3 regions of the Bradyrhizobium sp. CCBAU 51753 genome follow, and region 2 is predicted to be linked to each of the others. Evidence: predicted binding sites of a transcription regulator. Region 2 holds the regulator's gene; each other region holds the start of a gene.
What was found. Region 2 encodes LexA, which represses DNA repair genes until DNA is damaged. Its sites were predicted from a motif close to TGTTCNNNNTGTGTTCNG; they were not measured.
Positions count from the first base shown of each region.

Region 1 (10,612 bases), 1.2 Mb from region 2:
TAGCCGCGCGCGACCATGTTGCCGACCAGCTTCTCTTCGTAAGTGCCGATGGTGCCGAGGTTGCGGAAGGTCGCCATCGAGCGGCGCAGGCCGTTGGCCTCCTCGGAGGTGAACTTTGCCGCCTCGATCGCGATCCGCATCGCCTGCTCCTGGAACAGCGGCACGCCGAGCGTCTTGTGCAGAACATTGTAGAGCTCGTCCGGTGGGCCGTGCTCGGGCGCCGGCGATGGATAGGTCTCTTTTTCGACGCCGTTCCGCCGGCGCAGATAGGGATGCACCATGTCGCCCTGGATCGGGCCGGGGCGGACGATTGCGACCTCGATGACGAGATCATAGAAGGTGCGCGGCTTCAGGCGCGGTAGCATGTTCATCTGGGCGCGGCTCTCGACCTGGAACACGCCGAGCGACTCCCCGCGGCACAACATGTCGTAGACGCGCTTGTCGTCCTGCGGGACGGTGGCGAGTTCCCAACGCTCGTTCTTGTGCAGGTCGATCAGATCGAAGCATTTGCGGATGCAGGTCAGCATGCCCAGCGCCAGCACGTCGACCTTCATCATGTTGAGCGCGTCGACGTCGTCCTTGTCCCATTCTATGAAGGTGCGGTCGTCCATCGCGGCATTGCCGATCGGCACATAGGTGTCGAGCCGGTCCTGGGTCAACACATAGCCGCCGACATGCTGCGAGAGGTGGCGGGGAAACTCGATCAGCTCGGTGGCGAGCTCGACCGCGAGGTTGATCATCGCATTCTTCGGATCGAGGCCAGCCTGCCGCACCTGCATCTCGTTGAGGCCCTTGCCCCAGCTGCCCCACACGGTGTCGGCGAGCGCCGCGGTGACGTCCTCAGTCAGCCCGAGCGCCTTGCCGACGTCGCGGATCGCGCTGCGCGGGCGATAATGGATGACGGTGGCGATAACAGCGGCGCGGTGGCGGCCGTAGCGGCGGTAGACATATTGCATCACCTCCTCGCGCCTGACGTGCTCGAAATCGACGTCGATATCGGGCGGCTCCAGCCGCTCCTTGGAGATGAAGCGCTCGAACAACAGATCGACCTTGGTCGGATCGACCGAGGTGATGCCGAGCACGTAGCAGACGGCCGAATTCGCCGCCGAGCCCCGCCCCTGGCACAAAATACCCTGGCTGCGCGCGTAACGTACGATGTCGTGCACGGTGAGGAAGTAATGCGCGTATTTCAGCTCGGCGATCAGCGCGAGCTCCTTGTTGAGGGTGGCGCGCAGTCTGTCGTCGATCTGGCCGTCGAAATAGGTGTCGACGCCGGCCCAGGTCAGGTCCTCCAGATGCTGCTGCGCGGTCTTGCCCGGCGGCACCGGCTCGTCGGGATACTGGTATTTGAGCTGGTCGAGCGAGAAGTCGATGCGCGCGGCGAAGCGCATGGTCTCGGCGATCGCCTCCGGCCAGTCGCGGAACAACCTGATCATCTCATGCGCCGGCTTGAGATGCCGCTCGGCATTGGCCTCGAGCTTGCGACCAACAGCCTCGATGGTGGTCTTCTCGCGGATGCAGGTCAGCACGTCCTGCAGCGGGCGACGCGCCGGATGATGGTAGAGCACCTCGTTGGTGGCGAGCAGCGGCACATCGGCCTCCGCGGCGAGCGCATGCAGCCGCGCCAGGCGGCGCCTGTCGTCGCCGCGGTAGAGCAGGCTTGCGGCAAGCCAAACGCCGTCGGCAGCACTGGCTTTCAGTTGCGCGAGCAGGTCGAGCGCCTTTGCCGCGTCGAAGCGATGCGGCAGCGCCAGCACCAGCAGTTGGCCCTCGGCGAACTCGATGAGATCGGACAGCGTGAGACGGCAATCACCCTTCTCGATCCGCACGATATCATCGCCGCGCTTGCCGCGGGTGAGCAACTGGCACAACCGGCCATAGGCGGCGCGGTCGCGTGGGTAGACCAGAATGTCAGGCGTGCCGTCGATGAAGACGATGCGGGCGCCGATCAGGAGTTTTGGCGGATGCAAAACCTTGTCGCTATCGAGCTCCTTGTAGGCGCGCACCACGCCGGCCAGCGTGTTGTGGTCAGCGATGCCGATCACGGGAATTCCCAGCTCGCTCGCCTGATGCACATAGGCGCGCGGATCGGAGCCGCCGCGCAGGAAGGAGAAATTGCTGGTGATGCCGATCTCGGCATAGTCTGGAATTCGCTGAATTCCGGATGGCGCCTTCATGCGAACAGCCCGTGCACATACCAGTTGGCCGGCCTTGGCTCGCCGTCGTCGTCCTTCAGCTCGCTCTCATAGAGACCGTCGCGAAAAATCCAGAAGCGCTGGCCCTCGGCATCCTCGACGCGAAAATAGTCGCGCGTCAGCGACCCGCCGTCCCGCTTCCACCATTCCATCGCAATGCGCTCGGGGCCCTCGACCCGCACCACCGCATGCAGCGCGCGCCGCCAGGTGAACTGATGCGGCGGACCGTCGGGCACGGTCGCGAACGGCACTTTGATGGGCTCGGGCCGCTCGAACAGTCGCAACGGCCGCAGCGGCGGCTCGCCGGTGACGCGTTCCGGCCAGGCCGCGGCGCTGGCGGCGGCAAGATGATGCTGCGCCGGCACGGCGAGCGCTGCACGCTCCGGGATATGGCTTTCCAGCGGCAGATGCACGACGACGCGCTTGCCGCCGATGCGGGCGGCGATGCGGTCGATCAGCGCCGACAGCTGGTCATTATCGTGCACGTTGGCGTCGAGGTCGCGCTGCTGCTGCACCACGATCTCGGTACGCCCGGCGGCGAGACGAATGAGATCGAAGCCGAAGCCAGGATCGAGCGGATCATTGAGCGCCTCGAGCCGCTCGCGGAACAGGCGGTCGATCAGCTCGGGCTGCGTCACCGGACGCCCGGTCTCGACCATGATGCTGCGTACCGCGCCGTCGGTGCGGAAGAAGCTCGCTTCCAGCTGCCGAGCGCCCTTGCCCTGCTTGTCCATCGCCGCGACCAGCATTTTGGCGAGGCTTTGCAGCGTCAGCATGATCACAGTGTCGGTGGCAACAGGTTCGGGAAAGCGCTTCTCGACGATGTAATCGGGCAGCGGCTTGCGCGGGCTGATCGGGGCATCGCCGCGCCCGAGCGCGTGGCCGAGCAAGGTGGTGAAGGCGGCGCCAAACCGCGCCGAGATCTCGTGCGGCGCGCGCGCGGCGACATCGCCGATGGTCTTCAAGCCGGCGCGACGCAGGCCGGTGATGATGGCGGGATCGGCGCCGAGTGCGGACACCGGCAGCGGGCCGACCGCCGCCGCCTCCTCGCCGTCGGCCACGATCGTTCCCGAGGCGCAGCGCGTCAGCGTGCGCGCCGCGATCGAGGTGCCTGATATCGCCGCGCTGACGGCAAAGCCGCGCTGGCGCAGCGCATTGGTGACGATCTGCAGCAGCGCGCGCTCGCCGCCGAACAGATGCGCGCAGCCGGTGATGTCGAGGAACAGGCCATAGGGTGGATCGAGCGCCACCAGCGGCGTAAAGCGGTCGCACCAGTCGGCGATGTCGTTCAGCGTCTTGCTGTCGGCGGCGGGATCGGCGTCGTAGACGGTCAGCTCCGGGCAGATCGCGCGCGCATTGGCGAGCGGCAGCCCGATCGACAGCCCGGCATGCACCGCGGCCTCGTCGATGGAATGCAGCAGGATGGCGTTGTGATCCTTTGCCACGACCACGCTGGGGATGTCTTCCCTTGCCTCTCCCGCTTGCGGAGGAGGCCGGATCGCATCGCGAGATGCGATCCGGGTGGGGGCTCTCTCCTCAGCGGGACTCGTGGAGAGACCCCCACCCCAACCCTCCCCCGCAAGCGGGAGAGGGAGCCCGGCCGATGTGCTCGCCTCACAAGAAGAAGCGTTTGCCATCTCATCCGTGAGGGACGCACCAGCGGATGGGTTCCCTCCCCCCTTGCGGGGTCCGAGGCGAGCGGAGCTCGCTCTCGAGGTTAGGGAGAGGGGTGAGCCGCATACGCCGGCGTCCGTGGTACCCCTCTCTCCAACTCTCCCCCGCAAGGGGGGAGAGAGCCCTACCGGTGTGCTCACCTCACATGAAGCATCAGCTTGCGAGACGGACTGCGCGAGCTGGCGCTTGATGCGATCGATGGGCAGGCGTGGCAGCCAGAGGCTGAGGATACGCCGGCGGTTCACTGAACTGGCACTCATCACATTTCCATTCCATGATCCATCGCCCGACCGGGCCATGACGGTTGCGCACGAGTTGGGCGTCGAAGCGCGGCGCGCCCCAGGCGCTAGCGGAGGACCCCGGCGGCGAATGCGCGGCGCGCACGATCCAGCGCGTCTCCGCGGTCGAGGGGATCGGCGTCGCTGCGATCCGCAGCAGCAGCGCTGACACGCCGGAGGCTTGCGCGGCGAGCGTCAGCTTGCGGCTGGCGACGAGGTCGAGCTGGCGCACATTGCCCCAGATCTCGATCACGACCGCGCCAAGCGCATCGCAGGCGAGCGCGTCGGCCGCGGTGCGCAAGGCGGCATCGACATCGGCGGCGCGCACGGTGACGAGCAGGCGCGGATCGAGGCCGAGCTCGCACAACCCGCTCATCGACAGCGCGCCGTTTTCAACATCGGAAAAATCCTGCCGCACCCAGACCAGCGGCTTGCGCGGCGACAGCCGTCCGGCCAGCCCCGTGATGAAGCCGGTCGCAGCTCCCGCTTGATGGCCGTCGGCGAACACCTCATGCAGGGTGGCCGGCGCCAGCCCGCCGTGCAGCATCGCGTCAGCACTGGGGTGGCCGAGCGCGATGCGGTTCGACAGACCCGCATCCAACCCCGCGTCGATGGGCGCCTCGATGCGCGCGATGCTGCCGCGCAGGGACGCAAGCGTACTCATGCGTGCGCCGTTCATGATGCGCCGCTCCTTCCCAATCAAAATTTTGAGGCCGTCACTGGTCTGAACAGAGAACCAGGGACTGGCTCATTTGTTCATGATATGTTCTAATATAAAGCTAACAGGGCCGGCGGAGTCAACCGGATTGGTGGGCTCTCCGATTCATCAGCGGAATCAAAGGGATTCAGGACTGATCCGAACCGGACGCAGTGCCTCCCCGCGGCATCGGCCGCGGGCGCTCGAAACGACGGCGTGACGACAACGGAGCAATTGCATGCGCATCATCACGCTCGACAGCGACACCGATTTCGAAGGCTGGCGCAAGGCCGCGCGGCGCCTGGCGGTGAATGCGGTGAAGCCATCCGACGTCACGTGGACGGTGCGCGGTGCGGTCGGATCGTGTGCCGCATTCGGCATCGACGATCTGCCCGATGCGCCGCAGGCGTTCAACGTGCCCGCCACCTTCGTCGAGCTGGCACGGACCACGATCCTGCATCAAAGCCGCGAGCGCTTCGCCCTGCTCTATCGCCTGCTGTGGCGGCTGCGCAGCCATCATGATCTGCTCGGCGCGACCACCGATCCTGATGTCGCCGAGGCCAACGCGATGGCGCGCGCGGTCTATCGCGACATCGACAGGATGCACGCGCTGCTCCGCTTCCGCGAGATCGGCCGCGAGCAGAACGCGCATTACGTCGCCTGGTTCGAGCCCGAGCATCACATCGTCGAATGCGCCGCGCCGTTCTTCGCCAGCCGCTTCGCCGACATGCCGTGGTCGATCCTGACCCCCGACGTGTCGGCGCATTGGGATGGCCATGCGATCTCGATCACATCAGGCATCGACAAGGCCGAAGTGCCGAGCGAGGAGAAGCTCGAGGAAGCCTGGCGGCGGCATGGCAGCGGCCTGTTCAATCCGGCGCGACTGAAACTGATGGAGGCGCCGCAGGCCTATTGGAGGAACCTGCCTGAGGATTCGATCATTAGGCCCCTAATCGAAGACGCGATGCGAATGACGAGCGGCCCCTTCATCGCCCGCAAGGCGACGGAGCCGCGTCAGCCCGAGCAGCAACGGCAGGATGAGCCGATGGCGAGACGAGAGGCCCACGACACGCTTGCGGCGCTACGCCAGGAGGCCGCCGATTGCCGCGCCTGTCCGCTGTGGAAAGACGCGACCCAGACCGTGTTCGGCGAGGGCCGGCAGACCGCGTCGATGATGCTGGTCGGCGAGCAGCCCGGCGACAAGGAAGATCTCGCCGGAAAACCCTTCGTCGGCCCGGCCGGACTGATGCTCGATCGCGCGCTGGAGGAGGCCGGCATCGATCGCCGCAAAGTCTATGTCACCAACGCGGTAAAGCATTTCAAATTCGTGCCGCGCGGAAAAATCCGGCTGCACCAGAAGCCGAACACGCCGGAGATCCGCGCCTGCCGGCAATGGTACGAACGCGAGCTCGCCGCCATCAAGCCCGACCTCGTGGTGGCGCTCGGCGCCACTGCGGCGCAAAGCGTGCTGGGCAAGATCACGCCGATCAACAAAAACCGCGGCCGTCCGATCGAGCACGATGGAACCAAGGTGCTCGTGACCGTGCACCCCTCCTATTTGCTAAGACTGCCGGATGAGGAGGCCAAGGCGCGGGAGTATCAGCGTTTTATAGACGATCTAAAAATCGCGGCGGGCCTGCTGCGCCGCGCGGCGCACGCCGCGTGACATGCAACCGTATGGAATCCCTGTAGAACCAACGCTTGCGTGAGACCGTTGGTGAGAATGTTATAAAGACTCACAAACCACTACAACCTTTAATTGATCTGTGCTACGATAGCATTTCCAAGGATCGGGCGTCATGTTCACGCCATGACGTTCCCTGAGGTTCGCGCGCCGCACGGTTCGACTAGCCCCAGCTGCGCGGCGCGCGACCTCGCTTCCGCCCCCTCCCCGCGATGCCGCCGTTTCCCGCCACGGGCGCGATCTGCGCCGGATGGCGGCGCGTGTTTCATGGCAATATTCATGACGTGATGCGGCGCGTGCGGCCACGACGCTCAGACTGTGCGAACGTTATCAAGGGGAAGCACGAAGATTCAGCGCATCGAGCGCGGCGCCCGCCCAGATGCTTGCTGCAGCTGCACAAATCAACGTTGCTACTGTCATCTAACCTTCAAGTCCCTCAGTCAAAACTGGGCCTCACACTGTATGTGAGGGGCGTCAGAATGACCGATATTACAGCCAATTCTTCGATGGCCGACGGAGCGCCGATCCAACCGGCGTCACGGCCCAATCTCGACAAGGGTTTTAACCCGCTCACCATGATCATCTTCTTCGGCATTCTTGCCGTGGGGCTCTTGTACGTTGCCTACAGCATCTACGCCGACGTCGATGCCACCGGCACCAGGGTCACCTCCTACCTGCCCTACATTCTGCTGCTCGTTGCGCTGCTGATCGCGCTCGGCTTCGAGTTCGTCAACGGCTTCCACGACACCGCCAACGCGGTGGCCACCGTGATCTACACCCACTCGCTGCCGGCGGAAGCCGCGGTGATGTGGTCCGGCCTGTTCAACTTCCTCGGCGTGCTGACCTCGAGCGGCGCGGTGGCGTTCGGCATCGTCTCGCTGCTGCCGGTGGAGTTGATCCTGCAGGTCGGCTCCAGCGCCGGCTTCGCCATGGTGTTCGCGCTGTTGATCGCCGCGATCCTGTGGAATCTCGGCACCTGGTATTTCGGCCTGCCGGCCTCCTCCTCGCACACGCTGATCGGCTCGATCATCGGCGTCGGCGTCGCCAACGCGCTGCTGCGCGGCCGCGACGGCACCTCGGGCGTGGACTGGGGCAAGGCGACCGAGATCGGCTACGCGCTGCTGCTGTCGCCGCTGGTCGGCTTCATCTGCGCCGCCGTGCTGCTGCTGCTGCTCAAGATGATCGTCAAGAACCCGGCGCTGTATGCCGCCCCTGAGGGTCACAAGGCGCCGCCGCTCTGGATCCGCGGCCTCTTGATCCTGACCTGCACCGGCGTCAGCTTCGCCCACGGCTCCAACGACGGCCAGAAGGGCATGGGCCTGATCATGCTGATCCTGATCGGCACCGTGCCGACCGCCTACGCGCTGAACCGCGCGCTGCCGGACAGCCAGGTGGTCAAGTTCCAGCAGACCTCGGAGGCCGCCTCCAAGGTGATCGCGACCAAGGGCGCCGGCCACAACATCATCGGCGATCCCCGTCCGGCGGTGACGCAGTACGTCTCCTCGCACCACATCAGCGAAGGCACCTATCCCTCGCTGTCGGTGCTGGTGAAGGACATCGGCGACCAGGTGCAGAAGTACGGCTCGCTCAACAAGGTGCCGTCGGAAGCCGTCGGCAACACCCGTAACGACATGTATCTGACCTCGGAAGCGATCCGCTTCCTGATGAAGGACAAGGAAAACGATCTCAACAAGGAAGAGGTCGCGACCCTGAACGCCTACAAGGCCTCGCTCGACAGCGCCACCAAGTTCATCCCGACCTGGGTGAAGGTTGCGGTCGCGATCGCGCTCGGCCTCGGCACCATGATCGGCTGGAAGCGCATCGTCGTCACCGTCGGCGAGAAGATCGGCAAGACCCACCTGACCTACGCGCAGGGTGCCTCGGCCGAGCTGGTCGCCGCCGCCACCATCGGCGCCGCCGACGTGTTCGGCCTGCCGGTGTCCACCACCCACGTGCTGTCGTCGGGCGTCGCCGGTGCGATGGCGGCCAACGGCTCCGGCCTGCAGGTCGCCACCATCCGCAACATGGTGATGGCCTGGGTGCTGACGCTGCCCGCCGCGATCCTGCTGTCCGGCGTGCTCTACGTGATCTTCGCCCGGGTGTTCTGATCCCGCGCGAGCCACGGCTCACAGATGCGAAGGCCCGCGCCACCGGCGCGGGCCTTTTGCTTTGGGGACCACTCACATCGCCATCGCGTTCGACGCGGCCATCACGGCTTCTTCGGGGCGGGATCGGCGCGGTTCACATCCGCGGGCGGATAGGTCGCGGCGGACAGGCAGTCGCGCATCCACTCCTGGTCAGCCAGCTCAACAGACGTATCGGGGTCGTATTTCCAGAGATCACTTGCGTGCGGTGTCGGCCGTTCGTTGGAAGGAACCGGATTCGTATTCCAGCGCGCATTGGCCTTGAGTTCAGCATCGTCGTCGGCGTCCGGGCATCGCTCGGTCGTCTCGGCGTAGCCGATTGAGCAAGTCGCTACCGGCTTGGGGGCACCGTCTTTCACGATGCTGACAGTCCGGTATTCAGTCCCGTGACCGGTCGCCCAAGTCAGTTCGACGCTGCAAATCCTGTCGCTGTTTTGGCGGCGGCCCTCGCCAAAGCAGCCGTAAACCCAGCCATGAGGTGGCGGCAGCAGATAGCAGGCCGTCTTGTATCCGGCGAACGCGCCGCCGCTGTCCTTGGACGCGACACCCCGCTGTCGCTCCATTCTGCGGACCAGTTCGCCGGTCTGCAGGCTCTTCATGCGGTCGCGCGTCACCTTCAACAGCGCCTCGCGCTCCGCTATTTCTACATCGTCATCCTCCTGAGATCCGCGGGCGCCTTGCGAACGCACCTCCAACCATCGCCGCTGGCTGCGGATCAATGCGTCGTGAAATTCGCGGTCCGTGGTTGCGCGAAGCAGCTTGAAATAGGCCGCGCTCATCGCGGCGTCGGCCTTCCGCAGAGAAGGCGACGCGCAGATCACTTTGTCGACACGCGCGGGTGCCTTCGCACAATCCAGCGCGTGAGCCGGCGACACGGGGGCGACGGCCGTCATTGCGAGAAGCAAAGCGCCGAAGCAATCCATGCCCGGCAAGCGGTGCGATGGATTGCTTCGCTTCGCTCGCAATGACGGTTGGGAGGGCAGCACCGAGCCCTCACGCCGCCAGCGCGTTCTCCACGATCTTGACGAAATACGAGGTGCCGAACACGATCGCCTCGTCGTTGAAATTGTAGGCGGGGTGGTGCAGGCCGGCGCTGTCGCCGTTGCCGCAGAAGATGAAAGCGCCGGGGCGCGCTTCCAGCATGTAGGAGAAGTCCTCTGCGCCCATCAGCGGCGGCATCTCGTGCACATTGGCCTCGCCCGCCACCTCCCGCGCGATGCGGGAGGCGAATTCGGTCTGCGCATCGTGATTGACGGTGACCGGATAGCCGTGCTCGTAGGTGAGATCGATCTTGGCGCCGGTCATTTTGGCGACGCCGTCGACCACTTCGCGCACCCGCTTCTCGACCAGTTCGCGGACCTCCTTGGTCAGGGTGCGCACGGTGCCGCGCAGCTCCGCGGTCTGCGGGATCACGTTGCGGGCGTTGCCGGCGTGGAATTCGCACATCGAGATCACGGCTGAATCCAGCGGATCGATGGTGCGCGCGACGATCTGTTGCAGCGCGGTGATGAGCTGCGCGCCGACCAGCACGGAATCGATGCATTTGTGCGGCCGCGCGGCGTGGCCGCCGTGGCCCTCGATCTTGATGTCGATCGCATCGGTCGCGGCCATGATCGGGCCGGAGCGGATCGCGAACGAGCCGATCGGAATCCCCGGACCGTTGTGCATGCCGTAGACCTGCTCGATGCCGAAGCGGTCCATCAGGCCGTCCTTGATCATGGCGGCGGCACCGGCACCGCCCTCCTCGGCCGGCTGGAAGATCACCACAGCATCGCCGGCGAAATTGCGCGTCTCGGCGAGATAGCGCGCCGCGCCGAGCAACATCGCGGTGTGGCCGTCATGGCCGCAGGCGTGCATCTTGCCCGGCGTCTTCGAGGCGTATGGCAGGTTGGTCTGTTCCTCGATCGGCAGCGCATCCATGTCGGCGCGCAGGCCGATCA
Region 1 is NZ_CP030037.1:3,383,162-3,393,773, reverse strand. Features, by position in the region: gene XH93_RS15050 (error-prone DNA polymerase) at 1-2,177, opposite strand, end outside; gene XH93_RS15045 (DNA polymerase Y family protein) at 2,174-3,712, opposite strand; gene XH93_RS15040 (ImuA family protein) at 4,023-4,826, opposite strand; gene XH93_RS15035 (UdgX family uracil-DNA binding protein) at 5,083-6,510, shown strand; gene XH93_RS15030 (inorganic phosphate transporter) at 7,008-8,636, shown strand; gene XH93_RS15025 (lysozyme inhibitor LprI family protein) at 8,738-9,565, opposite strand; gene XH93_RS15020 (M20 aminoacylase family protein) at 9,666-10,612, opposite strand, start outside.
Region 1: a site for LexA is predicted at 4,901-4,918, ahead of XH93_RS15040 (ImuA family protein). Genes of this name have one in related genera too.

Region 2 (10,612 bases):
TGGAACGCGCCATGCCCATTCGTCGAAGGCCTGATTGCCCGCCCAGGTCCGGGTCAGGACGATCACGGCCAGCGACACCACGATCCCGAGCGTCGGCGAGGTTTGGAGCCAGCCGGTATAGTAGCCGCGGCTGTCGTCCGGAACATGCTCGGCGACATAGGTGATGGCGCCGCCATATTCGCCGCCCAGGCATAGACCCTGGATCATCCGCAAGCCGAACAGAACGAAAGCGGCCGTCAGGCCGATCGACTGATAGGTCGGGATCAGTCCGATCGCGCCCGTTCCCAGGCCCATTCCGCTCAGCGTAATGAGGAATGTATATTTGCGGCCGATCCGATCGCCCATCCATCCGAACAGGAAAGCCCCCAGCGGACGGATCAGGAATCCCGCAGTGAACAGCGCGATCGTGCTCAGCAGGGCTGCGACGGGGTGGGATTGCTCAAAGAACTTGACCGACAGCACTGCGGCCAGGCTGCCGAAAATGTAGAAATCGTACCATTCAATGATGTTTCCCACTGACGCAGCAACAATCACGCGACGAAAATCGCTTGGTACTTGAATAGCCATGTGCTGCTCCTATCAAATGCAAACACTACGCCTCGCGTTTTTCAGCGATCGATCCGCTCGCGGCGTGCGCGTGGTGCACGGCGTTACAGGCGAGATTGGCGAGTTCGTCCGTAACGCCTGGTCTCAGGCGGAGTTGTGGGCCACCTGAGAAGAGCTCCAGCGGCCTTCACGTGCCGCGAGCCGTTACTGCCTCATCCCTGTCTGATCGGGAGTGGAGGCATCGGGACAGTCTAATCCCAATGGGATTCGGTACCTAATGAGACTTTCGGCTCGATCGGTTTGACGCAGGCCGCAGGTAGGGCCGGCGCGGGCCGGTCCCGGTATCGAGCCTTGCCGGTTCGTATTCTGGATCCGTTCCGCTAGCGGCAAGGTCACAGCTTCCGGTAGCTTGGCGTCCCGGCAGGGATCGCAAGGCGAGAGATGGCGGAGCAGGGCACGACGCCGGGCGGCAAACGCGGCTACGCGGGGACGTGGCCGCCGCGCGCGGCCGCGCCGGCCGGCGGCTACGCGCCGGTCCGTCCAAGCATCTGGCCGCCGCTGGTCGAGACGCTGCGGCAATGGGCGCGCGCGGAGGCGGGCGCCGGGCGGTTGCTGCCCTGGGTGCCGGTGGCGTTCGGCACCGGTATCGCCTTCTATTTCGCGGCCGAGCACGAACCGATGCTGCCCGCCGCGGCAGCCGTTGCGATTGCGCTGTGCGTGCTCGCCGTCCTGCTGCGGCGGCAAAAACTGTTTCCGGTTGTCGTGATGACGGCGGCGGTCGCGGCGGGATTTGCCACCGCGACCTGGAAGACGGCGCGCGTCGCGCACGGCGTGCTGGCGCGGCCGATGTTCTCGGTGGCGCTGACCGGCTTCGTCGAAACGCGCGACATCAGGGAGAAGACCGACCGCTTCGTGCTGCGCGTCGCCACGATGGAGAGCCCACGGGAGACCACAAAACTTGAGCGCGTGCGGCTGTCGGTGAAGAAGGGCGCGGCGCCGGAGGTCGGCAGCTTCGTCGAATTGAAGGCGCGGCTGTTGCCGCCGCTCGGGCCGCAGCGGCCGGGCTCCTATGATTTCGGCCGCGACCTGTATTTTCAGGGCATCGGCGCCTCCGGCTTCGTGATGGGCGCGGTCAAGACCCGGGAGGCGCCGGCGAGCGGTGGCTTCGCGCTGCGCTACGCCGCCTTCATGCAGGGCCTGCGCGACGCCATCGATGCGCGGATCCGCACCACGCTCGACGGCGACCAGCGCGCGATCGCGACCGCATTGCTCACCGGCCGGCGCGATGCGATGTCGCCGCGGGTCAACGATGCGATGTTCATCTCCGGGCTTGGCCACGTGCTGTCGATCTCCGGCTACCACATGGCGGTCGTCGCCGGCGTGGTGTTCTTTGCGGTGCGGGCGCTGCTGGCGCTGTTTCCGGCGCTGACGGCGGCGCATCCGATCAAGAAATGGGCGGCTGCGGCCGCGCTGCTCGCCGCCGCTTTCTATCTCGCGCTGTCGGGGGCGGAGGTCGCGACGCAGCGCTCGTTCTTCATGACGGCGGTGGTGCTGATCGCTGTCATGGTCGACCGCCGCGCCATCACGTTCCGCACGCTGGCGGTGGCGGCGCTGATCGTGCTCGCGATCGCGCCGGAGGCGCTGGTGCATCCGAGCTTTCAGATGTCGTTTGCCGCAACCCTCGGGCTGGTGGCGCTGGTGCAGATCGGGATGCCGAGCCTGTTGGCATCGCCCGACCATTCGGTGACGGCGCGCGTTGCGCTGTGGGGCGGGCGCGAGCTGGCGGTGCTGGTGCTGGCCTCGCTGGTGGCGGGGCTCGCGACCACGCCCTATGCCGCGTTCCATTTCCATCGGGTGACGCCCTACGGGCTGCTCGCCAATCTCGCGGCGATGCCGGTGGTCTCCGCGATCGTGATGCCGGCGGGGCTGCTTGGGCTCGCCGCGATGCCGTTCGGCTTCGACGGCGTGTTCTGGGCGATCATGGGATTTGGCATCGACTGGATGATCGTGGTGACGCAATGGGTCGCCGCACTGCCGGGCGCGGTCGGCCGGATGGCGGCATTCGGCACCGCCCCGCTGATCGCGGCGAGCGCCGGGATCATTCTGCTCGGGCTGTTGCGCACGCCGCTGCGCTGGTCGGGCGCGGCGTTGCTGGTGGCGGCCTTGGTTTGGGCGGTGCGGGCGCCGCTGCCGGACATTCTGATCTCCCCCGATGGCCGCAACGTCGCGGTGCGCGGCGGCGACGGTCGGCTGCATCTGATGCACAGCGCGCGGGACGCCTTTGTGGTCAAGGAATGGCTGGCGGCGGATGCCGACGCGCGGACCGCGGGCGATGCGTCGCTGGGCGAGGGCGTCTCCTGCGACGAGGCCGGCTGCGTCACCCGGCACCGCGGCGGCGGTTTTGTCGCGCTGGCGACCCGGCCGGAGGCGCTGGCCGACGATTGCGAGCGGGCCGCGGTGATCGTGACGGCGCGACAGGTCGCCCAGGGCTGCGCGGCGTCGGTGATCGATGCCGAGCGGCTGCGCCGGCACGGCGCGCTGGCGCTGCGCCGGATCGGCGACGGCTTTGCGATCGATGCGGTCAAGCCCGGCAGCATCGACCGGCCGTGGTCGCCGGCGGTTCCAGGCGATGCCGACAGCGAGACGACGCTGCGGCCGCCCGCCGGCGCAGCACGCCCCGCCGTCGATGCGACGCCGGCCGAGGCCGATCTGCAGGCCGATGATTAGTGGTGGTCGGAGGAGGGGGCGGTCGGCAGCTCGAACAGGCCGAGGTGGTATTCGTCGGCATCGGGGCCGGCGTCGGGCTTCTTGACCAGGGTGAAGACGGCTTCGGGAAACTGCTGCCAGACCTTGAGGTCATCGGCGGTCACGGTCAGCCAGCCGAACCGGAACATGTAGCGGCCCGGTTCCGTGACGCGTCCAGCTCGCTGCCATGTGACCTTGTCGACCACCGCGCACGTCCTCCGCGCGGGATGATGCGCCAAGGTGCCGTCCAGCGCAACCGAGCCGGCGTCCAGCGCAACCGAGCCGGCGTCCAGCGCAACCTCACTGATGCGCCCCGGAACGGAACTCCGGGGTCGCTCGAAATCGCTTTGGTCACCCGCCGCGGGACAGCTCATCCTGCGGCGACGATGCGCTCAACCCAAAAACAGCGATGCGAATGCGGAGGGCCGCCGCTCTGCGACCTTGGGCTTGTGCTCGACGGTCGGATGCAGCGCCGGCAGCTGCAGCACCGTGACGCGCTGGCCTTCGACGAGCTGGGTCACCAGCACATGGCTGCCGTCGGGGAATTCGACCGCGTCGTGATGGCGATCCGGCACGTCGGGCTCGACCTCGTTGAACACGCCGACCCGATAGCCGATCGTCTTGGTCCAGATCCACCGGCTGTCGTAGCGGACGTTCTCGACGAAGGCGAGCTCGGTGCCGGGCAGCATGCAGACCGCGACGTTGGGATCGTTCTCCGAGGCAAAACCGCGGGTCGACGTGCCGCGGAAAGTCGTGCTGATCAGCGTCTCTCCGACGACGGCGGGACGCGATTGCACCGCATGCAGGCTATAGTCACACATCGGAAGGCTCCTCTGTCGAGGTAGCGACCCGTGCCTCTCCTTGAGGCGCGGGCCTCTACCAGAGTGGACGATAGCGAACGAGTGTTTTCTCGTTTCGAGGCGATTGTACGACTGGTCACGGACGGCCTCAATCACAAACACGCTACAGCGCGTCGGCGGTATCTGGGCGCATCTGGTGCAAGTCACACGTCGCGCTATCCGCCAAGCAACGGTCCGATGCGTCGCTCCGTTCCTCGATCGGGATGACTTTTCTTCGAATCGTCATCCCGCCCGATAGTTTTGCTTGAGCATGATCTCCGCGCAGACGATCATCAAGTGCCGCCGGCGCCTAGTATTTCCTGTACAGGCCGATCAACTTGCCCTGGATGCGCACCCGGTTCGGCGGCAGGATGCGCACTTCATAGGCGGTGTTGGCCGGCTCGAGCGCGATCGATGCACCGCGGCGGCGGAAGCGCTTCAGAGTGGCTTCCTCCTCGTCGATCAGCGCCACCACGATGTCGCCGGTGTTGGCGGTGTCGTTGCGCTGGATCAGCGCCATGTCGCCGTCGAGGATGCCGGCGTCGACCATGGAGTCGCCACGCACCTCGAGCGCGTAGTGCTCGCCGGCGCCGAGCATGTCCGGCGGCACGCTGATGGTGTGGCTGCGGGTCTGCAGCGCCTCGATCGGCGTACCGGCCGCGATCCGGCCCATCACCGGCACGGCGACCGGACGGTTGCCGTCGTCCTCGGCGACCGGCGGCGTCGAGGAGCGCTTGCCGAGCGCGCCCTCGATCACGCTCGGGGTGAAGCCGCGGCGGCCATTGCCGCCGCCGGCGGCCAGTTCGGGCAGCTTGATCACCTCGATCGCGCGCGCCCGGTTCGGCAGGCGGCGGATGAAGCCGCGCTCCTCCAGCGCGGTGATGAGGCGGTGGATACCGGATTTCGAGCGCAGGTCGAGCGCATCCTTCATCTCGTCGAAGGAGGGCGGCACGCCGGCCTCTTTCAGACGTTCATTGATGAAACGCAGAAGTTCGTACTGTTTGCGCGTGAGCATCTCGAGTATTCCCCCGGTTGATAGCGTCGTTCGATTCCGAGACTTCGGAAGACCCGGAGCACGGCGCTCCGCGATGAACTCCCGATTGTAGACACCAGTACTCGAAACAAATCATGAACGGACACTATATGTTCGATATGTGTTCCGCAACCACTTAATTTCAGGTGAACGTGACAGGCAATCGGCGAAGTGGCGGCCGCGCGAGGCTCACTCCGGCATCGTGAGGATCTCGCATTCGGCACCGCTCGCGGCCGCGGGCGCGAACGGCGGACGAACGAGAAGTGCCTGCGCCGCAGCGAGATTCCCCAGCAGCGATGAGTCCTGCTTCATCACGGGCGTTGCGATCAGCGTGCCGTCCGCGCGCGCCTCGAGGCGGGCGCGCAAGTAATCCTCACGCTGGTCGTTGGCGGCGAGATCGCGGCCGAGCAATGCGCGCGCGCGGACGTGATGAATCACCTTGCGGCCGCTCAGTGCCCGAATCAGCGGCACCAGGAACAGGAAGGCGCAGACATAGGACGACACCGGATTGCCGGGCAGGCCGATCACCCGCATCGCGCCGAGCCGTCCGTGCATCATCGGCTTGCCGGGCCGCATCGCGATCCGCCAGAACGCCATGGTGACGCCCTCGGCCTCCAGCGACTGCTTGACCAGGTCGTGGTCGCCGACCGAGGCGCCGCCGGTGGTGATCAGGACGTCGGCGCCGGCATCGCGCGCTCGGCGGATGCCTGGGGTCGTTGCGGCCACGGTGTCGGCGGCGATCCCGAGATCGATCGTCTCGGCACCCTCGGCGCGGGCCAACGCCCGCAGCGCATAGCCGTTGGAATAGACGATCTGGCCGGGACCCGGCTTGGAACCCGGCATCACCAGCTCGTCGCCGGTTGCCAGCACCGCGACCCTGGGACGGCGGCGCACCGCGAGTTCCGGATAGTTCATGGCGGCGGCAAGCGAGAGCGCGCGGTCCGAGAGGCGGCTGCCGGCCGCAAGCAGCACGTCGCCTTCGCGGAAGTCGACACCGGGGGGACGGATATGCCGCCCGGTGACCGCCGTCTCGGTGATGGTGATGTGGTCGCCATCGGCCCTGGTGTCTTCCTGGATGATCACAGCGTCGGCGCCGTCGGGGATCACGCCGCCGGTAAAGATCCGCACCGCTTCGCCGGCGCTGACCGTGCGCTCGAACGGCCGGCCGGCGGCGACTTCGCCGATCACCTTCAGCCGCGCCGACAGGTCGGCCGCATCGGCCGCGCGCACCGCATAGCCGTCCATCGCCGACATCGCCTGCGGCGGCTGGGTGCGCAGCGCCGCGACGTCGCGCGCCAGCGTGCGGTGATAGGCGGCATCGAGGCCGACCATCTCCTCAGGCAGCGGCTCGGCGCCGTCGAGAATCGCGGACAGGGCATCGGCAACCGGCATCAAGGCCACGCGCGGACCTCCTCAGATTTTGCTCTCGATCCCAAGCGCGGACAGCGCCCTTGCCACGTCATCCGTCGATGTCACGTGGACGGCATGAAGGCCGCGCGCCCGCGCGCCCTCGATATTGGCCGCCGTATCGTCGAAGAACAGGATCCGCGACGCCGGCACGCCGATGGCTTTTACCACATGATCATAGGCCGCGGCGTCGGGTTTGCGCAGCCCGATCGCCGAGGACAGGAACACGGCGCGGAAATGGCTGAGCACATCGGCATAGGCGACCGAGAAATGCGCGACATGGGCCGGGTTGGTGTTGGAGAAGGCGTACAACGGCATCCGCTTGGCGGCGCCGGCGAGCAGCGGCGCGATGCCCGGCATCTCGCCGGTGAAGATCGCGTTCCAGCCCTCGAGGAACTGGGCGTCGGTGAGGCCGACGCCGAGGGTGTCGCGCAAATTGGCGAAGAACGCGGCGTCGTCGATCCGGCCGACCTCGTGATGCTTGAAGCTGTCGTCGACGATGAAGCGGCCGGCGAGGTCGGCGGGCGCGCAGCCGGCGTGGCCGGCCCAGCACGCCATCACCTTGTCGAAGCTGATGTCGAGCACGACGCGGCCGATATCGAACAGCAGCACGTCGACGGAATTGGGGGAGAGATCTGAGGTCATTGCGCCGACGGTGTACGAAAATTGCGGGCAGGCGGCAATGGATTCGATCGGCTGCGGGAGCGGGGAGGCCATCGCACGGCTCACATGCTTGCGAGCGGGATGCGTGTGAGTGAGCCCATGCTCGCTGTCGTTCCTAACACCCGTATTTCGAACATTCTAGAAATATCGATTGACGCGGCGTCGACGGCAAAGCATGGTCGCGTCATGAAGATCGATGACGCCGCAGCACGCCTGGAGGCCCTCGGCAATCCGACCAGGCTCAGGATCTACCGGGCGCTGGTCCGCGCCGGACATGCCGGCATGCCGGTCGGGCGTTTGCAGGACCGGCTCAGGATTCCGGCGTCGACGCTGTCGCACCACGTCAAGGCGCTGGTCTCCGTGGGGCTGATCTCGCAGGTGCGCGAGGGCACCACGCTGATCTGTCACGCCCAGTACGACACAATGCAGGGCCTGGTGAATTTTCTGGCTGCCGAGTGCTGCGCCGACGAAACGGAATGCAAGGAAGCCAAGACGGCCGCCTGATCTTTTAGCGCTTTCTTCAATGATTCCAGAAGGACAGAAAAATGAGCGTAACCACGGTCGGCCGGCTGCGGGTGTTCCTAGTCCCGGCGGCAGGATGAGGACACGCCCTTTCGCACTCGAACATCGTTCGCTGATAGCGGCGATGTGCCTCGGACAGATCGGCAATCTGCTTCCGCATGTCGCGCTGTCGGCCAATCTCGCGCAGCACCTCATGCCTGCCTGGGGTATGAGTGCGGCCGAAGGCGGGCTGCTCGCCAGCGGCTATGCCTTCGGCTACATGCTGGCGGTCCCGGTGCTGACGACGCTGACCGATCGGATCGATGCCCGCCTCGTTCTTCTCTGCGGATCGATCGTCAGCGGACTTGCCACGATCGCGTTCGGTCTGTTCGCAGTCGGCTTCTGGTCGGGCGTGGTCATCTGGTCGCTCGCGGGTCTCGGCTTCGCCGGCGCCTACATGCCAGGGCTGAAGGCTCTGACAGACCGGCTGCCGGCGGGAGACACCTCCCGGGCTGTCACGCTCTACACATCCAGCTTCTCGCTGGGCGTCGGGCTTTCCTTTCTGGTGGCGCAACTCGTCGCCGACCATTGGGGGTGGCGGGCAGCTTTTGTGGTCACCGGCATTGGGCCTGCCGTGATGGCCGTCGTGTGCCTGGCGATGGAAGAGCGTCGGCCGGAGCACAAGCCCGGGCGGCTTTTGAATTTCAAACCGGTCCTCGCGAACCGCGAGGCGCTCGGCTACATCTTCGGCTATGGCGCTCATTGCTTCGAGCTCTACGGCGTCAGGACCTGGCTGGTGGGGTTCTGGGCCTACGTGACCGCGCACCAGGGCGCGCCGTCCTGGATGTCCCCGGTCGTCGTGAGTGTCGTGTTCGCTGTCATTTCCATGCCTGCCAGCATCCTCGGCAACGAGGCCGCGCTGAAGTTCGGTCGCCACCGCGCCATCACGGCGGTGATGATCGTATCTGCCTCGGTGGCGGTGCTGATCGGCTTGAACGTCGCTGCGCCGGCGTGGGTGGTCGCGTTGCTGCTATTGGCCTACGGCCTGACCGTTCCCGCCGATTCCGGAGCGCTGACCGCCGGCATGTCGGCTGCGGCAACCCGCGAACATCGGGGTGCGACGCTCGCGCTTCATTCAACCGTGGGCTTCGGGCTTTCTGCCGCCGGCGCCTGGGGAACGGGGGTGGCGCTCGATGTCGCCGGCGGTCCGCAGAGCGCCGCCGGATGGACGCTGGTCTTCATTGTCCTCGCGGCCGGAATCGCGATGGGCCCGCTCGCACTTCTCTGGTCGCGCGCGGGCGAGACGAAAAGCGCAATTCCTGCGAAATAAGAACACTCGGATAGAGGGAGAATGCAGGTGGATCGATCACGGCTCGGCATCATCGCGGCGCTTGGCACCGCGCAAACGCTGGCCTGGGGGTCGAGCTACTATCTGCCCGCGATCCTCGCCGATCCGATCGCGCGCGACATCGGGATTTCGAGCAACTGGTTCTTTGCGGCGTTCTCTGCGTCGCTGGTGATCTCCGGGCTGATCGGCCCGCGCGTCGGCCGCCAGATCGATCGCGTCGGAGGCCGGCAGGTGCTCTGCGCCTCGAACGTCGTGCTCGCGGCAGGCTTGGCGCTGCTCGGCGCCTCCGGCTCGGTGTGGACGATGTCGGCGGCCTGGCTGCTGCTCGGCATCGGCATGGGCCTCGGGCTCTATGACGCCGCGTTCGGCGCGCTGGGCCGTATCTATGGCAGCGACGCGCGTGCCTCGATCACTGGGATCACGCTGATCGCAGGCTTCGCCAGCACGGTCGGCTGGCCCTTGAGTTCGCTCGGCCTTGCGACCATCGGCTGGCGCGAGACCTGCTACGCCTGGGCGATCGCGCATCTCGTCATCGGGTTGCCGCTCAACCTGCTGCTGCCGCGGACCGTGCCGGCGGCCGCTTCCGATGGCGCTGCCGCCAAGCCCGCCATTCCGATCGACCGGACCATGGTGTTGCTGTCATTCGCGTTCGCTGCCGCCTGGACTGTGACCTCGGCGATGGCCGCGCATCTGCCGCGGATCGTCGAAACCTTCGGCGCGACTCCGGCGCAGGCGGTGTTCGCCGGCATGATGATCGGGCCGGCTCAGGTCGGCGCCCGCATCCTGGAGGCCGGCTTTCTCAGCAGATTCCATCCGCTGCTGTCGACGCGGCTCGCCTGCATCACCCATCCGATCGGCGCCTGCGTGATCGGCATTTTTGGCGGCGGAGCGGCGGCAGCTTTCGCGCTGTTGCACGGCGCGGGCAATGGCATCCTGACCATCGCGCGCGGGACGCTGCCACTCGCCATCTTCGGGTCCGAGAATTATGCCTACCGCCTCGGATTGCTCGGCGCGCCCTCCCGGATATGTCAGGCGCTTGCGCCGCTGGCTTTCGGGCTTCTGATTGAGCCGATGGGGAGGGCGGTGGTCGTCGTGTCGGCCGGGCTCAGCCTGTCTGCATTGATCGCGCTGGCGCTGTTGCCGCATGGGCGTTCGGCTGGCGCAACGGCACATAGCAAAGCGCGATAGCTGGTAGACACATCCTCGTCTACCTCCACATCGCGGCGTGAGCTATCACCGCAATGATCATGTCTCGGCTCACGTCTCCCTGTGGGCACGAAATCCCACACCTTGCATCGCCCAGGAGCCGTTGATGCGCTTGCCTGCCGTCCTCTCGTCCGCTCTGCTGTCGCTCGCGCTTGCCGCCAGTTCCGCGGCCGCCGAAGAGCTCTCGGGCACGTTGCAGAAGGTCAAGGAGACGAAGAAGATCACGCTCGGCTACCAGGAGGCCTCCGTTCCCTTCAGCTATCTCGACGACCAGCAGCGGCCGATCGGCTTTGCGCTCGATATCTGCCTCAAAATCGTCGACGC
Region 2 is NZ_CP030037.1:4,627,284-4,637,895, forward strand. Features, by position in the region: gene XH93_RS20855 (MFS transporter) at 1-567, opposite strand, end outside; gene XH93_RS20860 (ComEC/Rec2 family competence protein) at 988-3,273, shown strand; gene XH93_RS20865 (hypothetical protein) at 3,270-3,497, opposite strand; gene XH93_RS20870 (hypothetical protein) at 3,684-4,112, opposite strand; gene lexA (transcriptional repressor LexA) at 4,441-5,145, opposite strand; gene glp (gephyrin-like molybdotransferase Glp) at 5,353-6,564, opposite strand; gene XH93_RS20885 (HAD family phosphatase) at 6,577-7,215, opposite strand; gene XH93_RS20890 (helix-turn-helix transcriptional regulator) at 7,420-7,737, shown strand; gene XH93_RS20895 (MFS transporter) at 7,880-9,064, shown strand; gene XH93_RS20900 (MFS transporter) at 9,092-10,270, shown strand; gene XH93_RS20905 (amino acid ABC transporter substrate-binding protein) at 10,395-10,612, shown strand, end outside.

Region 3 (10,612 bases), 3.9 Mb from region 2:
GTCGAGTCAGCCTTGACTCCGCGGGCCCAAATCCCGAAAAAGCCCCCCAAATTCCCTTCATAATTCCTGCACGTCCAAGGATCGTCCCGATGTCGCTGTCCGCCCTCGAAACCACCGTCAACGCCGCGTTCGACGCCCGCGAGGGCATCTCGACCTCGACCAAGGGCGAGGTCCGCGAGGCGGTCGATCATGCGCTGGAGCTGCTCGACAAGGGCGAGACCCGCGTCGCCGAGCGCGAGGCCGGCGGCAAGTGGAAGGTCAATCAGTGGCTGAAGAAGGCGGTGCTGCTCTCGTTCCGCCTCAACGACATGGGCCAGATCGCGGGCGGCCCGGGCAAGGCGTCGTGGTGGGACAAGGTGCCCTCGAAGTTCGACGGCTGGGGCGAGAACCGCTTTCGCGACGCCGGCTTTCGCGCGGTGCCGGGCGCGATCGTCCGCCGCTCGGCCTTCATCGCCCGCAACGTCGTGCTGATGCCCTCCTTCGTCAACCTCGGCGCCTATGTCGATGAAGCCACCATGATCGACACCTGGTCGACGGTCGGCTCCTGCGCCCAGATCGGCAAGCGCGTCCACATCTCCGGCGGCGTCGGCATTGGCGGCGTGCTCGAGCCGCTGCAGGCCGAGCCCGTGATCGTCGAGGACGATTGCTTCATCGGCGCGCGCTCGGAGGTCGCCGAGGGCGTGATCGTGCGCAAGGGCGCGGTGCTGGCGATGGGCGTGTTCCTCGGCGCCTCCACCAAGATCGTCGACCGCGAGACCGGCGAGATCTTCGTCGGCGAGGTCCCGGAATACGCCGTCGTGGTGCCCGGCACGCTGCCCGCCAAGCCGCTGAAGAACGGCCAGCCGGGACCGGCCGTGGCCTGCGCCGTGATCGTCAAGCGCGTCGACGAGCGCACCCGCGCCAAGACCAGCATCAACGAGCTGCTGCGCGACTGATCGGAAGGAGCGCCTGCTGTTCGACCCGTCATCCTGAGGTGCGAGCCTTGCAGCGCAATTGCGCTGCTGGGCGAGCCTCGAAGGATGCACGGCCACCAGCCGGGCCGTCGACCCTTCGAGGGCCGCTGAAGAAGCGGCCACCTCAGGGTGACGGGTTGGTTAGCTCAACTTGCTCAGTGTCATCACCCGCGCATGCGGGTGATCCAGTATTCCAGAGGCGGTGGTGAATGAACCGAGAGGCCGCGGCGTACTGGATCGCCCGGTCCATGTGCGCAATTGCGCACAGGCCGGGCGATGACAGCGGTGGGTGAGGACAAAGCTTCACGCCTTCTCAGGGTGACGGGTCGGGCTTCTCGAACCAAATTATCGTCACCAACGACAAAGACTCCGGGCCGCGAAGATTGCCGCCCGGAGTTTGCCATGGACTGGCTCTGGTACCTGTTCAGCTTCAAGGGCCGCATCAACCGCGCCAAATTCTGGCTCGGGGCGTTGATCATCGTGTGCTGGATGGTGTTCCTGGCGGCGCTGCTGATCGTGATCGGGCTTGTCGGCGGCAAGGGCGCCTCGTTCGGCTTCAATGTCGAGGATGTCTTCCGCGTCCTCGATCCCGACACCTACCGGTCGCTGACCGCCGGCCAGTTGCCTGCGCTGCTGGTCAAGGCGAGCGGAACGGCGCTGTTCACCTGGGTCTATGTCGCGGTGTCGATCAAGCGCCTGCACGACCGCGACAAGAGCGCGTGGTGGATGATCCCGTTCTTCGCAGTCCCGGGACTGATCAATCAGTTCGCGGGCCGGCTGCCGGAGAATGTCTACGCGCTCTCGATCGTCGGCGCGATCGCCTTCCTGCTGTACATCTGGGCCTTCATCGAGCTCGCATGTTTGCCCGGCACCCGATACCCCAACCGCTACGGCGCCAATCCGCTGCGGAAAGTTCAGGCGCGGCCGCGCCACGACCGCGACATCAGGCCGCGTACCACGCAGGGCTGGGATCAGCAGAGCGAGCTCGAAATCGAGCCGCACAAAGCTGGCCCACCTCCGGTGTGGCGTGTTAAGCGGGAGGCATGAGCGATGCCGTTTCGATCACCCGCGATCTCGTCCGCTGCCCGTCCGTCACCCCTGCGGATGCCGGCGCGCTCGGCGTGCTGGAAAACCTGCTGAAGGCCGCCGGCTTCGAGGTCCATCGCGTGACCTTCTCCGAGCCCGGCACCGCCGACGTCGACAATCTCTATGCCCGCATCGGCACCACCGCGCCGCATCTGTCCTTCGCCGGCCACACTGACGTGGTGCCGCCGGGCGACGAAGCCGCATGGACGGTCGGCGCGTTCTCCGGCGAGGTGAAGGACGGCTATCTCTACGGCCGCGGCGCGGTCGACATGAAGGGCGGCATCGCCTGCAGCGTCGCCGCGGTGCTGCAATATCTCAGGGAGCATGACGGCAAGCCGCGAGGAGACGGCAACGGCTCGATCTCGTTCCTGATCACCGGCGACGAGGAAGACGTCTCGATCAACGGCACCGTCAAGCTGCTGAAATGGTGCGCCGACCGCGGCGAGAGATTCGACCATTGCGTGCTCGGCGAGCCGTCGAATGTCGAGGTGCTCGGCGACATGATCAAGGTCGGCCGGCGCGGCTCTCAATCTGGCACGCTGATCGTCGACGGCGTGCAGGGCCACGTCGCTTATCAGCACCGCGCCTCCAACCCGGTGCCTGATATCTCGCGGCTGATCGTGGCGCTGAGCGACGAGCCGCTCGACCATGGCAGCGCGCAATTCCAGGCCAGCAATCTCGAATTCACCACCGTCGATGTCGGCAACACCGCGGGCAATGTGATCCCCGGCCAGGCGCGGGCGAAGTTCAACATCCGCTACAACGACAACCACACCCAGGAGAGCCTGCGCCAGCTGGTCGACGCGCGGCTCGCAAAAGCCTGCGGCAACCGCATCCGCGCCCGCATCGACTGGGCGCCGTCGAACTCCAACGTGTTCGTCACCAAGCCCGGGCCGTTCACCGATCTTGCGGTGGCGGCGATCGAGGAGGTCACCGGCCGCAGGCCGGAGCTCTCGACCTCAGGCGGCACCTCCGATGCGCGCTTCATCTCCAGCTACTGCCCGGTGATCGAGTTCGGCCTGGTCGGCCAGACCATGCACCAGGTCGACGAGCGCACCCCGGTGTCCGACCTGGAGAAGCTGACCCGGGTCTATCGCGGCATCCTCGATCGGTATTTCGCGCTCGGCTAGACCAAAACCCCGAAAAACAACCCCATGCACAGTAGGGATTGGGGTTATCAGTAATCCACCCGCACCAGATATAGCCCCTCCGGCGGGGCGACCGGGCCGCAGGCGGCGCGGTTGCGGGCTTTGAGCGCGGCGGCGAGATCGTCGGCGCTCCAGCGGCCCTCGCCGACCCAGACCAGCGACCCCACCATCGAGCGGACCTGGCTGTGCAGGAACGAGCGCGCCGAGGTCACGATGCTCACCGCATCGCCTTCGCGCGTGACGTCGAGCTGGTCGAGCGTCTTCTCCGGCGATCTGGCCTGGCACTCGGTGTCGCGGAAGGTCGTGAAGTCGTGCTTGCCGAGCAGCCGCTGCGCGGCCGCGTGCATCGCCGCCGCATCGAGCGCGCGCGGCACCCGCCAGACCCGGCCGATGTCGAGCGCGAGGTTGGCGCGGGTGTTGACGATGCGGTAGAGATAATGCCGCTTGATCGCCGAGAAGCGCGCCTCGAAATCGTCGGCCACGATCTCGGCCGCGAGTACGGCAATCGGATGCGGACGCAGATGCGCGTTCAGCCCGTCGCGCAGACGCCCGCGCGGAAACGACTTTGCGATGTCGCAATGCGCGACCTGGCCGCGCGCATGGACGCCGGCGTCGGTGCGGCCGGCGCCGTGGACGCGGACGTCCTCGCCGCAGATCGCCTTGACCGCGGCTTCCAGCGCGCCCTGCACGGTCGGCGCAGTGTCCTGGATCTGCCAGCCGGAGAACGGCGTGCCGTCGTATTCGATGGTGAGCTTGTAGCGCGGCATCAGACGAGCCGCGCAGGCGGCTTCAGCGGCGTGCCGCGCAGGAAGTCGGCCGCCTTCATCGGCGCCTTGCCGGCGCGCTGCAGCTCGAGAATCCGGATCGCGCCGTCGCCGCAGGCGATCGCAAAATTATCGTCGAGCACATCGCCGGGCGCACCCGAACCCTTGGCGAGCTCACAGCGCAAAATCTTCAGCCGCACCGGTTCGCCCTCGCCCGCCAGTTCGCACCAGGCGCCCGGGAACGGCGAGAGCCCGTGAATGTGCCGCAGCACCGCATGCGCGGGCTGGTGCCAGTCGATCCGCGCCTCGGCCTTCTCGATCTTGGCGGCGTAGGTGACGCCGTCCGCGCTCTGCCTGGTGAGCTGCAGGCCGCCGCGCTCCAGCCCGCCCATCGCGCGCACCATCAGGTCGGCGCCGAGCGGCGCCAGCGCATCGTGCAGATCGGCCGCCGTCATGCTGTCCGAGATCGGCAGCCGCTCGGCCATCGCGACGTCGCCGGTATCGAGCCCGACATCCATCTTCATCACCATGACGCCGGTCTCGGCATCGCCCGCCATGATGGCGCGGTTGATCGGGGCGGCGCCGCGCCAGCGCGGCAGCAGCGAGGCATGCAGGTTGAAGCAGCCGAGCTTTGGCGCATCGAGAATGGCCTGCGGCAGGATCATGCCATAGGCGACGACGACGGCCGCATCCGCCTCATGCGCGCGGAACTCCTCGAGCGCCTCGGCCGTCTTCAGCGTCTTCGGCGTCAGCACGGGAATGTTGAGCCGCCGCGCCTCCTGCTCGACCGGGGTCGGCTGCAATTGCAGGCCGCGGCGCCCGCCCGGCTTCGGCGCGCGGGTGTAGACCGCCGCCACCTCGTGACCATGGGCCACGAGCTCCAGCAGCGTCGGCACCGCGAAGTCGGGCGTGCCCATGAAAATAAGGCGAAGCGGCATGGCGCTACTCTGCCGCGCGCTTGGCGGCCTTCTCGAATTTCTTGAAGACGCGGTCGCGTTTCAGCTTCGACAGATAGTCGACGAACAGCACGCCGTTGAGGTGATCGATCTCGTGCTGGATGCAGGTGGCGAACAGCCCGTCGGCGTCCTCTTCGTGCAGCTTGCCGTCGAGGTCCAGGTAGCGGACGCGCACCCGCGCCGGCCGTTCGACCTCCTCGTAATATTCGGGGATCGACAGGCAGCCCTCTTCGTAGACCGACAGTTCCTCGGAGCGCGCGATGATCTCGGGGTTGATGAACACCCGCGGCTTCGGCTGGGTTGTGCCGTCCTCGTCGCGCTTGGCGAGATCCATGGTGATCAGCCGCAGCGGCTCGGCGATCTGGATCGCCGCCAGCCCGATGCCGGGCGCGTCATACATGGTCTCGAACATGTCGTCGGCCAGCTTGCGGATCTCCGGCGTCACCTTCTCGACAGGTTTCGACACCAGGCGCAATTGCTTGTCCGGCAGGATGATGATTTCTCTAAGTGCCATGCGCGCGATTTAAGCCGACGCTATCCGGGGGTCAATGCGCTCCGGAACCGGTTAAGGCAGCCTTAACCACGTTTCTTCACACCGCGTTAACCACGAAAATTGACGTTCCATTAACCATAAATGTTCCCTCTTCGTTCGCCATCGCCGGCGAATCGGCTACAACGGCCGGCATGAACGAGATTCTCCTGATGATCGGCGACCTGCCGGTCCGCGTCTCCGACGCGCTGATCGGCCTCGGCGCGCTGGCGCTGGTGCTGCTGCTCGCCATCGCCGTGGTGATCGCCCGCGCCAGCCGGCGCGGCGCCGAGCTGGCGATGGCCCAGACCATCCGCGCCGACGAGCTGGAGGAACGGCTCGCCGACATGCTGCGGGCCCAGAGCGAGGCCTCGGGCCGGGTCGATGCCATGGCGCAGGCGCTGGCCGGACGCCAGGCCGAGATGGCGCGCGCCGTCAACGAGCGACTGGATTCGGTCACCCACCGGGTCGGCCAATCGATGGAACAATCGACCCGCAACACGATGGACTCTTTGCGCGTGCTGCATGAGCGGCTCGGCATCATCGACCACGCCCACAAGAACCTGGGCGAGCTCACCACCCAGGTCACGACCTTGCGCGACGTGCTCGCCAACAAGCAGTCGCGCGGCGCGTTCGGCCAGGCGCGGATGGAGGCGATCGTCCAGGACGGCATGCCGAAGGGCTCCTACGAGTTCCAGTACACGCTGACGTCAGGCAAGCGGCCGGACTGCGTGGTGTTTCTGCCCGATCAGCGCCCGCTCTGCATCGACGCCAAATTTCCGCTCGAGGCGATGACCGCGCTGCACGATGCGCGCAGCGACGAGGAGCGCCGGTTCGCCAGCCAGCGGCTGCGCGCCGACGTGCTGAAGCATGTCAGCGACATCGCGGAAAAATACCTGATCCCGGGCGAGACCCAGGACACCGCGTTGATGTTCGTGCCCTCGGAATCGGTCTATGCCGAGATCCATGACGGGTTCGACGACGTAGTGCAGAAGGCCTATCGCGCCCGCGTCGTGCTGGTGTCGCCGTCGCTGCTGATGCTGGCGATCCAGGTGATGCAGCAGATTTTGAAAGACGCCCGCATCCGCGACGCCGCCGACCAGATCCGCAACGAGGTGATGCATCTCGGCGACGACCTCGGCCGCCTGCGCGAGCGCGTGCTCAAGCTGCAGACCCATTTCGGCCAGGTGAACGAGGATATCAGGCAGATCCTGATCTCCGCCGACAAGATCGAAAAGCGAGCCGGCCGCATCGAAGAGCTCGACTTCAGCAAGTCCGAAGCCCCGATCGAAGTCCCCCGCTTCGTAAAGAGCCCGACCCCCGAGCTGTTCCCCGCCCCGCGCAAGCTGCAGGCGGGGGAGTAGTTCCGAGTCACCTCGCCCCGCGTGCGGGGAGAGGTCGAAATTCGCGCGATGCGCGAATTTCGGGTGAGGGGGAGCCTCCGCATATTGCTCAGTTCGGAATTCGCCGGGATGGCCCCTCACCCCAACCCTCTCCCCGCGAAAGAGCGGGGAGAGGGAGCAGAGGCAGGTGTGCTCGAATCTGCTAACAGGGGGACATGAACGCGTTCCCGCCGAAAAAGGTTGCCCCTGCTTCCACCTCCTGGCGCGACAGCCTTGCGGTTTACCTGCAACCGCGGGTGCTGATCGTGCTGCTGCTCGGCTTCTCGTCGGGGCTGCCGCTGGCGCTGTCGGGATCGACGCTGCAGGTGTGGATGAAGGAGGCCGGCGTCGATCTCGGCACCATCGGTCTGCTCGCGCTGATCGGTACGCCCTACACGCTCAAGTTCCTGTGGGCGCCGCTGGTCGATGCGCTGCATGTGCCGCTGTTCACGCAGGTGTTCGGGCGCCGCCGCGGCTGGCTGCTGTTCTCGCAATTGCTGCTGATCGCCGCGATCCTGGTGCTGGCGATGGCCGATCCGGCGCACTCACCGTGGTTCGCCGCCTTCGCCGCGCTGCTGGTGGCAACGACGTCGTCGACGCAGGACATCGTGGTCGATGCCTTCCGCGTCGAGAGCCTGCCTGAAAGCGAGCAGGCCGCCGGCATGGCGTCCTATGTCGCGGCCTATCGCATCGGGATGCTGGTTTCGACCGCCGGCGCGCTGTTCATCGTCAGCGGCTTCGAAGCATCGGGCCTTGCCCGTCCCTCCGCATGGATGTGGGGCTATGTGGTGATGGCGGCGCTGATCCTGATCGGCGCCGTCACTGCGCTCGCCGCGACCGAGCCTGCCCAATCGAAAGGCGCGGAGGCCGCCACGCATGCGCAGAACGCCGCCGAGCGTGTCGCTCATGCCGCGCTCGGCGCGTTCTCCGAGTTCCTGACCCGCAAGGACGCGCTCGCGGCGCTGGCCTTCGTGGTGCTGTTCAAGTTCACCGACGCCTTCTCCGGCACCATGACGGCGCCATTCGTGATCGACATCGGCTTTTCCAAGGTCGACTACGCGGCGATCGTGAAGGGCGTCGGCCTTGCCGCGACCTTGATCGGCGGCTTTGCCGGCGGCTTCGTGGCGCGGCGCTATTCGCTGGCGACCAGCCTCTGGATCGGCGGCGTGGTGCAGGCGATCGCCAACCTCTCCTTCTCCTGGCTCGCCCATGTCGGCGTCAATCAATGGGCGCTGGCATTCGCGATCACCGCGGAGAATTTTACCAGCGCGATCGGCACCGTGATCTTCGTCGCCTACCTCTCGGCACTGTGCCGCAATCCCCTGCACACCGCGACCCAGTACGCGCTGCTCACCGCGCTCGCCGCGGTCGGCCGCACCTATCTGTCATCCGGCGCCGGCTATGTGGCGCAATATGTCGGCTGGTCGGCGTTCTTCGTGATCTGCGTGCTGGTCGCGATCCCGAGCCTGCTGCTGCTCGCCTGGCTGCAGCGGCGCGGACATTTTGACGAGCTGGGACCGGTGCGGATCTAGCCGAACTCCATCCAGGCTACGGGCTTCCCCTTCCCCCTGAAAGGGGGAAGGTCGGGATGGGGGTCAGCCGCACGCGCCGACGTTCGCGGAGAGACACGATCCCCACCCGCTTTGCTCTGGCGAGCAAAGCGACCTCCCCTTTTCAAGGGGAGGTTAAGACAGACCTAGCCTCTACTTCGTCACCACGCTCCACTTGGTGACGATGGCTTCGCTGACCTGGCCGGCGTCCTGGGCGCAGGCGACCTCGTCGATCTTCACCGAGATCTCCTTGCCGACGAGCCGCTTGAGCTGCGTGGTCTGCGCGTCGCTGGTGGTGACGAGCTGGAAGGTTTCCGGACCGGTCTCGAGGTTGCAGAGGCCGTTCGGCGCCGGCAGGCGGCGCGGCTCGCTGGTGATCTGGTAGGTCGCGACCCGCTTGCCCTGCTTGCCGGCGCGCACCCGCAGGGCACTGAGTTCCCCCGACAGCACCTCGCCGGCATGGATCGGCTTGCCGGGCTTCTGCGGCGCCTCGGCCTGCTGCGCCATCGCGCAAGGTGCAGCGAGTGTGCCCGCCAGAAGCGCAAAGCCCAACGCAAGGCCTGAGCGCAGGCCGAATCGATGTGTCGTCATTTTCAGTGAATCCGTGTCTGATTCGCGAGAAGCGTGGATGACCGTCCCCGAATCGTCATCCAACCCTATCACATTGTTTCAGCGCGACCTTTCGCGATCGCGCTGGCTCGCCTGGCGGAGGCCGCAACGTCCCTCGTCGGGATTGATTCGCTAGAACAGCGTTCGCTGCCGCATCGCAGCCGATAGCGTACCTTCGTCGAGGTAATCAAGCTCGCCGCCGACCGGCACGCCATGCGCCAGCCGCGTCACCCGCACATTGGCCTCCGACAGCAGGTCGGTGATGTAATGCGCCGTGGTCTGGCCGTCGACGGTGGCGTTGAGCGCCAGGATGATCTCGCTGACCTCCGCCGCGTGTGCGCGCGCCACCAGCTGATCGATGGTGAGATCCTGCGGGCCGACACCGTCGAGCGGCGACAGCGTCGCGCCCAGCACGTGATAGCGGCCATTGGTCGCGTTGGCGCGCTCCAGCGCCCAGAGATCGGCGACGTCGGCGACCACCACGATGATCGAGGGATCGCGGCGCGGATCGGTGCACACCGTGCAGGGATTTTGCGTGTCGATGTTGCCGCAGGTCTTGCAGACCTGGATTTTCTCGATGGCGACCTGCAGCGCCGAGGTCAGCGGCGTCATCAGCGCCTCGCGCTTCTTGATCAGGTGCAGCGCCGCGCGCCGCGCCGAACGCGGCCCGAGCCCGGGCAGCCGCGCCAGTAGCTGGATCAGCCGTTCTATCTCGGGGCCGGCAACGCTTGCGGGCATTTAAGTCGGGCCAAATCCAGGCGGCAGGCCGAGGCCGCCGGTCAGCGCCGCCATCTTCTCCTGCATCGCGGTCTCGGCCTTGCGGCGGGCGTCGTTGTGCGCGGTCACGAGCAGGTCCTCGAGCACCTCGCGCTCTTCCGGCTTCATCAGCGAGGGATCGATCCTGACGCCCTTCACTTCCATTTTCGCGGTCATCCGAACCGCGACCAGGCCGCCGCCGGAAATGCCCTCGACCTCGACGTTGCCGAGTTCCTCCTGCATCGCCTGCATCTTGGATTGCAGCTGCGCTGCTTGCTTCATCATGCCGAGAAAATCAGCCATGCGTTGGTTCCTGTGACCAGATCAATCGTCGTCGCTGTCGGAAGTTTCAATCGGGTCTTCGCCGGTCGCATCCTCGACCGGCATTTCGGCGGCAAGCCGGCGGACCTCGATCACCTTGGTGCCGGGAAACCGCGCCAGCACCTCCTGCACCCGCGGATCGGCCTCCGCGGCGCGCTGGTGCTCGCTGCGCGCCAATTCGTTCTGCGAGCGCACCGTCGGCTGGCCGGCCTCGTTGGAGATGATCACGGTCCAGCGCCGCCCGGTCCATAGTTCGAGCTTGCGGGAGAGATCGGTGACCAGCGCGCGCTGGGCCTTCGGCTCCAGCGCGATCTCGAGCTGGCCGTCCTCGATGCGCACCAGCCGCACATCGGCCTCCAGCGCGCTCTTCATCATGATGTCGCGCTTCTCGCCGGCGAGCGCGATCAGTTGCGGAAAGCTCGTGATTCGCAGCGTCGGCGCCGCGTCCGCGACCGGCGCCGCCATTTGCGGCCGTGCCGCGAGATCGGCCCGCGGCCCGCCCTGCGGCGCCCGCAGCGGCGCTGACGGCATCGCCGACATCGACGCGGTCGGCGCGCC
Region 3 is NZ_CP030037.1:765,442-776,053, reverse strand. Features, by position in the region: gene dapD (2,3,4,5-tetrahydropyridine-2,6-dicarboxylate N-succinyltransferase) at 90-935, shown strand; gene XH93_RS03535 (DUF805 domain-containing protein) at 1,356-2,000, shown strand; gene dapE (succinyl-diaminopimelate desuccinylase) at 1,997-3,169, shown strand; gene truA (tRNA pseudouridine(38-40) synthase TruA) at 3,217-3,954, opposite strand; gene fmt (methionyl-tRNA formyltransferase) at 3,954-4,889, opposite strand; gene def (peptide deformylase) at 4,894-5,421, opposite strand; gene XH93_RS03510 (DNA recombination protein RmuC) at 5,592-6,800, shown strand; gene XH93_RS03505 (MFS transporter) at 6,995-8,350, shown strand; gene XH93_RS03500 (hypothetical protein) at 8,522-8,959, opposite strand; gene recR (recombination mediator RecR) at 9,110-9,715, opposite strand; gene XH93_RS03490 (YbaB/EbfC family nucleoid-associated protein) at 9,716-10,036, opposite strand; gene XH93_RS03485 (DNA polymerase III subunit gamma/tau) at 10,058-10,612, opposite strand, start outside.
Region 3: a site for LexA is predicted at 5,543-5,560, ahead of XH93_RS03510 (DNA recombination protein RmuC). Genes of this name have one in related genera too.